Regions from separate parts of the Saccharopolyspora cebuensis genome, predicted to be linked through region 3. Evidence: riboswitches for the same ligand, from Rfam matches in the RefSeq annotation. Region 3 holds a riboswitch; each other region holds the start of a gene.
What was found. Region 3 has a riboswitch for thiamine pyrophosphate ahead of thiD (bifunctional hydroxymethylpyrimidine kinase/phosphomethylpyrimidine kinase). Riboswitches for the same ligand answer to the same signal wherever they lie in the genome.
Positions count from the first base shown of each region.

Region 1 (2,252 bases), on a different contig from region 3:
GCGCGTCGGCGAGGGTGCCGCCCTCGGCGATCGCGCGCTGCTGCCCGTTGATCACGACGTGCATGGGATACCTCCCGGTCGACGCAGGTCGGCGGCTCGTGCCTGCGGCGGTGGGTCCGCGCCGCGCAGCAGCGCGACCACCGCGTCGGCGGTGATCGGGGCGAGCAGGAAGCCGCCCCGGTGGTGCCCGGTGGCCACGACCAGCCCCGGTTCGAGCTCGCCGATCATCGGCACGTTGTCCTCGGTGCCGGGGCGCAGTCCGGCGACGGCCTCGGCGAGCTCGTACTCGGCCAGTGCCGGGACCAGGCGTTCGGCGTCGGCGATGAGGTCGCGGACGCCCCCGACGGTGACCCGGGTGTCGAAGCCGACCTCCTGCTGGGTGGCGCCGAGCACCAGTCCGTCGTCGCGCGGCACCAGGTAGGTCTGCCTGCCCCGCACCGGTCCGCGCACGGTGCGGCGCGGCGGCGGCAGCGCACCGGGCCGGGCCCGCAGCCGCAGGATCTCGCCCTTGACGGGGCGGAGCCGACCGCGCAGCAGCGGGTGCAGCTCGGCGGAGTGCGCGCCCGCGGCCAGCACCACCGCGTCGCAGTCCACGGTGGACTCGGCGAGCACCACCTGACCGGCGCGCACCTCCTCGGCCCGCGCGGCGAGGAACTCGACCCCGGCGGCGGAGGCGGCGGCGTGCAGCGCGCGCAGGGTCGCGCGGTTGTCCACGGCGAGGTCGCCGGGCACCTCCAGCGCGGCGCGCACCGAGGGGCCGAGGGCGGGTTCCAGGCGCCGGGCCTCGCGACCGGACAGCGCGGTCACGCCCCGGCCGAGGCCCGCGAGGTAGTCGGCGAGGGCGCCGAGCTCGGCGCGGTCGGCGCTGTCCACGCCCACCACCAGGGTGCCTTCGCGGCGGAGCCCGGAGGGCAGCCGGGCGGCGGCGGCGAGGTCGTCGGCGAAGTCGGGCCAGCGGGCCAGCGAGGCCGAACCGAGGTCGAGCAGGCCTTCCTCGCCGGGCCACGCCTCGGCCAGCGGGGCGAGCATCCCGCCCGCCACGTGCGACGCGCCCGAGGCCGGTGCGGGATCGATCAACCGGATGCGGTGGCCGTCGGCGGCCAGCCGCCACGCGACGGACAGCCCGATGACGCCGCCGCCCACGACGGCGATCCGCTCGCTGCGCTGCTCAGCCACTCCACGCTCCCTGCGCCGGCATGACCCGGATCAGGTTCGACGGTCGGGGCGCTGCCCCCTCTCAGCCCGGTCGGGCTCCCGTGCTCACCACCCACCACCGTACCGGGTTCACCGGATGGTGTGAGCCGCGGCGGTCGAGGCGGTCCGGACCGGGACCGCCAGGGGCTACCCTCGGGCGCATGCCCGGATTGGACGGCCACGGCATTCGCGCCCGCCTCGACGAAGCCGCGTTGTACCTGTGCACCGATGCCCGCACCGAACGCGGTGATCTCGCCGAGTTCGCCGACGCCGCGCTGGACGGCGGAGTCGACATCATCCAGCTCCGCGACAAGACCGACGGCGCGCCGCTGGAGGCCCGGCAGGAGCTCGCCGCGCTGGAGGTGCTGGCCGACGCCTGCCGCAGGCACGGCGCGCTGCTGGCGGTCAACGACCGGGCCGACGTGGCGCTGGCCGCCGACGCCGACGTGCTGCACCTCGGGCAGGACGACATCCCGGTGGAGCTGGCCCGCCGGGTGCTCGGCGAGCACGTGGCGATCGGCCGGTCCACGCACGACGTGGTGCAGGCCGATTCCGCCGCCACCGAGGCCGGCGTGGACTACTTCTGCACCGGGCCGGTGTGGACCACGCCGACCAAGCCCGGACGCCCCGCCGCGGGCCTCGACCTGGTCCGCCACACCGCGGGGCACCGCGGTCACGGGCGCCCGTGGTTCGCCATCGGCGGCATCGACGCGTCCACCGTCGACGACGTGGTGATCGCCGGGGCGAAGCGGGTCGTGGTGGTGCGCGCGATCACCGAGGCCGAGGACCCCCGCGCGGCGGCCCAGCACCTCCGCTCCCGCCTGCCCTGAGCGCACGACTCGCCCGGCCCAACACCGCGGGTATCACCCGATCCGGAGATGAGTGAGGGGCACCCTGTACCCGGTGACGCGGTACAGGGTGCCCCTCACTCGGAAAAAGTTCACCCGGGTGGCGGGCCCGGACGGATGCCGGGCCCGCCCGGTGCGATCACTGGGTGAGCAGTCGCAGGCCGTAGGCGTTGAGGATCTCGTTGACGGGCTGGAAGTAGGTGGTGCCGC
Region 1 is NZ_BAABII010000026.1:77,357-79,608, forward strand. It holds gene thiS (sulfur carrier protein ThiS) at 1-64, opposite strand, end outside; gene thiO (glycine oxidase ThiO) at 52-1,176, opposite strand; TPP riboswitch at 1,167-1,268, opposite strand; gene thiE (thiamine phosphate synthase) at 1,356-2,024, shown strand; gene ABD976_RS28530 (S1 family peptidase) at 2,182-2,252, opposite strand, start outside.
Region 1: linked by a shared signal. The riboswitch ahead of thiO (glycine oxidase ThiO) and the one ahead of thiD (bifunctional hydroxymethylpyrimidine kinase/phosphomethylpyrimidine kinase) in region 3 are both predicted to bind thiamine pyrophosphate.

Region 2 (2,252 bases), on a different contig from region 3:
GACGGCTACGCGGGCACCCTGCCGCTGATCGACATGCCCGGCTACCTCGCCTACCTCGTCGAACGGTTCCGCGCGGCGGGCGGTGAGATCGTCCTCAGCGGCGTGCCGTCGCTGGCCGACGCGACGGCCGAGGCCGACGTCGTGGTCAACTGCACCGGCGTCGGCGCCCGCGAACTGGTCGGCGACCCCGGCGTCCAGCCGGTGTGGGGCCAGCAGGTCGTGGTCCGCAACCCCGGCGTGCAGGACTACTTCATCGAGCTCTCCCGCGGCGGCGAGTTCGTCTCCTGGATGCCGCACGCCGATCGCCTGGTCCTCGGCGGCATCGCCGTCGACGGCGAGTGGAGCAGGGCCCCGCGCCCCGACGTCGGCGCCGCGATCCTGCACCGCTGCGCCGAGGTCGAACCCCGCCTGGCCGACGTCGAGGTCTCCGGTGACGTCGTCGGCCTCCGGCCCGGTCGCGAGCAGGTGCGGGTCGAGGCCGAGGAGTTCAACGGCGCCACGGTGGTGCACGACTACGGGCACGGCGGCAGCGGGGTCGCCCTCTCCTGGGGCTGCGCCTTCGAGGTCGCCGAGCTCATCGGCTGACCCCGGGCCACCCAGACCAGGCACCGGCGAAGCCACACACACGCCGAACGGAACTCCCGTCAGGCAAGCGGCGAAGCCGCTTCCGCTTTGCCCCACGCACGCAACTGGCACCGCCGCGGGTTCTCAGCGGTCTTCTCGCGAGGACGCCCTGACGCTGTGTACGTGGTTGGTACATGAGGAAGGGCGCCCGGAGCGAGAAGGCCGCTGAGGTTCCGCCACCCGCACCGCTACGCCAGGTGCTCCACAAAAACTAGCCAATCTCATCCGCAACCGCGTCGATCTCTTGGGCTAGTGAGGTGTCCTTTGCCGTGAGCCCACCCGCGGAGTGCGTGGTGCAGGAGAAGGTGACCGTGCGATAGCGGATGTCGATGTCCGGGTGGTGGTTCTCCGTCTCGGCGATCTCGGCGACCCGGGTGACCGCCTGGATGGCCACCGGGAAGCTCGGGAACCGGATCTCGCGGACGAGCGACTGGTCGGCCTGGCGCCACTCCGGCAGGTGTTGCAGCGCCTCGGCGACCTGGGCGTCGGTGAGCAGTTCCGTCATGGCCCCATGGTGGCGCGTGCCGCCGCCGATCGCGAGGTCCCGCGCCGTGCGGGTTGATCGCCGGATGCGGGCACGTAGACTCCGGGGTGCCACGGGAGTCCAGCGCGCTGGGCTGAGAGGAGGGGCGAGCCCCTCGACCGTCCGCACCTGAACCGGATCATGCCGGCGCAGGGAGGCGAGCGATCAGCCTGCTGCCGCGCGTGCGCATCGGGAGGATCGTTGAAACGCTCACGGCTGCTGGCCGGTGCCACCGCGCTGGTCGCGTTCACCACGGGGTGCTCGCTGATCGGGGACGAGGAGTCCGCGGGGCGTGCCGTCACGCTGGTCACCCACGACTCCTTCGCCGTCGACGAGGCGCTGCTGGCGCGGTTCGAACGCGAGTCCGGCATCGACGTGCGGGTGGTGCCCAGCGGCGACGCCGGGGAGCTCACCAACGAGCTGGTGCTGACCAAGGACGCGCCGATCGGCGACGTGGCCTACGGCGTCGACTCCACCTTCGCTTCCCGCGCGCTGCGCGCGGACGTGTTCGCGCCGCACCCCACCTCCGCCACCGGCCCGGAGCGCTACGCGCTGGGCGACGGGCAGCGGCTCACCGCCGTGGACGTGGCCGACGTGTGCGTCAACGTCGACACCGGCTGGTTCGCCGATCGCGGCATCCCGGCGCCCGCGACGCTGCGCGACCTCACCGACCCGCGCTACCGCGACCTGTTCGCGGTGCCCGACCCGTCCACGTCCTCGCCCGGGCTGGCGTTCCTGCTGGCCACCGTCGCCGAGTTCGGCGAGGACGGGTGGGCCGACTACTGGCGCGCGCTGATGGCCAACGGCGCGAAGCTCTCCTCGGGCTGGGAGGCGGCCTACGGGCAGGACTTCTCCGGGTCGACCGGGCAGGGCCCGCGCCCGATCGTGCTGTCCTACGCCTCCTCCCCGGCCGCCGAGGTCCGCCCGGACGGGACGCCGCGCACGAAGGCGCTGCTGGACACCTGCTACCGGCAGGTCGAGTACGCCGGGGTGCTGCGCGGCACCGACGATCCCGACGCCGCCGGTCAGGTGGTGGACTTCCTGCTCTCGCCGGAGTTCCAGGCCCAGGTCGCCGAGCGGATGTACGTCTACCCGGCGGTGACCG
Region 2 is NZ_BAABII010000002.1:211,280-213,531, forward strand. It holds gene ABD976_RS02250 (FAD-dependent oxidoreductase) at 1-585, shown strand, start outside; gene ABD976_RS02255 (4a-hydroxytetrahydrobiopterin dehydratase) at 836-1,129, opposite strand; TPP riboswitch at 1,211-1,320, shown strand; gene ABD976_RS02260 (thiamine ABC transporter substrate-binding protein) at 1,349-2,252, shown strand, end outside.
Region 2: linked by a shared signal. The riboswitch ahead of ABD976_RS02260 (thiamine ABC transporter substrate-binding protein) and the one ahead of thiD (bifunctional hydroxymethylpyrimidine kinase/phosphomethylpyrimidine kinase) in region 3 are both predicted to bind thiamine pyrophosphate.

Region 3 (2,252 bases):
GTCACGTGCCACTTCTTCGCGGTCTTCACCAGCATCCCCCGCATCCGTCGAACGTCGTCCCATCATGGGACGCGGCGGGTGCGGGCACATGACGCCGAAGGCTCCCGGGTGCGCGGATCGACCGTCCGGGGGATGGCCGACCCCCGCTCAGACCGGGCGGACGACCAGCCCGCCCGCCTCGGCGGTCAGGGTCAGCGAGCGGTCCTCGAAGTCGGCGATCGGGAGCTCGTCGCGCACCAGCAGGTGCCGGGCCCCGAACGCCTCCACGCGGGCCTGCCGGGTGGTCAGGGTCCGGGGCTCCTCCCCGGTGCCGCCGACCTCGATGCGCAGGCCCTCGTCGGTCACGGTGAGGCTGACCCAGCCGCCGGGCACCGACAGCGCCTCGCCGTCGTGCTCCACGGTCAGCGTGCTCTCGGCCGGGCACTCCGACCGCAGCGCGACGTGGGACAGCGCGACGTCGCGGCGCCCGTCCTCGGCCGCCATCGCGATCACGTTGCGGGAGACCTCGTCGGCCGGACCGTCGACCGGCTTGGGGGTGAGCACCGGGGCCTGCGCCTTGGCCGCCAGCCGGTAGGGCTGCCAGGACCCGGCGCCGGTCAGGTTCACCACGGCGGTGATCGGGGACTCGGTGGCGGGCAGCTCCGCACCGGACGCCGCGGTCACCTCCACGGCGGTGACGCCCCGCTCGTCCAGCAGGTCGCGCAGCGCCTTGCCGCGCTGGCGGCTGTTGCGGTCGAACGCGCGGTTGATGGCCACGGTCCCGGAACCGGCCGCGGCCACCGCGGCGTCGGTCAGGCTCGGCAGCGGACCCCAGATCTCCGCGGGGTCGGCCTGGCGCTGCGGGCGCCGGGAACGGGCAAAGCTCGGGGCGTCGGTCGTGGTCTCCATCGCCACCCATTTTAGTCCGGTGCCCAGGGGCGCTCCCGCGGGCGGTGGTCGAAGCGGGCTGTGAAATCCGTCGCCTCCGGCCCCACCCGCCCCATCGGCCCCGCCGACCTGCGGGTGTGGTCACGGCGCTCCCGGGTGGTTAGTGTGATCCGTGACGCGGGGTGCCCGGCAGGGCTGAGAACACACCCGTTGAACCTGACCTAGCTAGCACTAGCGGAGGGACGTCGTGATTCCCAACGTGCTGACCATCGCAGGCACCGACCCCAGCGGCGGTGCCGGTGTCCAGGCCGACCTCAAGGCCTTCTCCGCGCACGGCGCCTACGGCATGTCCGTGATCACCGCGCTGGTCGCCCAGACCACCACCGGTGTCGCCGAGGTCCACGAGGTGCCGCCGGAGTTCGTCCGGACCCAGCTCGACACGCTGCTCGACGACGTGCGGGTGGACGCGGTCAAGATCGGGATGCTCGGCGGCGCGGGGGTGATCCGCGCGGTCGTCGAGGTGCTGGACCGGTACGCGCCGCCGGTGGTGGTGCTGGACCCGGTCATGGTCGCCAAGAGCGGCGACCGGTTGCTCGCCCCGGACGCGGTGGGGGTGCTGCGCGAGGAACTGCTGCCCCGCGTCGACCTGATCACCCCGAACCTGCCGGAGGCCGCCGACCTGCTCGGCGAGCCCGAGCTCGGCGCGGTGGCGGGCATGGCCGACCAGGCGGCGCGGCTGGCCGGGCTGGGCGCCAAGCAGGTGCTGCTCAAGGGCGGTCACCTCGCCGACGAGTCCAGTGTGGACCTGTTCCTGGGGGACGGCGGGACCCGCGAGCTCAGCGGGGACCGGGTGCGCACCCGCAACGACCACGGCACCGGCTGCACGCTGTCGGCGGCCATCGCGGCGCTGCGCCCGCAGCGCCCGGACTGGTTCACCGCGGTGCGGGAGGCCAAGGAGTACCTGACCTCGGCGCTGCGCGCCGCCGATCGGCTCGACGTGGGCAGCGGCCACGGTCCGGTGCACCACTTCCACCGCTGGTGGTGACCGGCCGCCCCGATCCGCCCCGACCGAGAGGACCACCATGAGCACCCTGCCGCCCCCGCCCGCCGACGGCTTCTGCGCCCGCGCCTGGTCCCGCACCGCGGCGCTCCAGCAGGCGATCGTCGAGCACCCCTTCAACGCCGCGCTGGCCGACGCCACGCTGGACCGCGACCGGTTCGCCCAGTACGTCGTGCAGGACGCGCGCTACCTCGTCGGTTTCGCGCAGGCGCTGGCCGCGGCGGCCAGCCGCGCCGGTGATCCCGCCGACGCCGCGTTCCTGTCCGGGGCCGCCCAGGGCGCGCTGGTCGAGGAACGCCGGTTGCACGCCGGGTACGTCGAGGAG
Region 3 is NZ_BAABII010000012.1:11,513-13,764, forward strand. It holds gene ABD976_RS17435 (hypothetical protein) at 1-35, opposite strand, end outside; gene ABD976_RS17440 (hypothetical protein) at 148-888, opposite strand; TPP riboswitch at 1,036-1,127, shown strand; gene thiD (bifunctional hydroxymethylpyrimidine kinase/phosphomethylpyrimidine kinase) at 1,115-1,912, shown strand; gene tenA (thiaminase II) at 1,950-2,252, shown strand, end outside.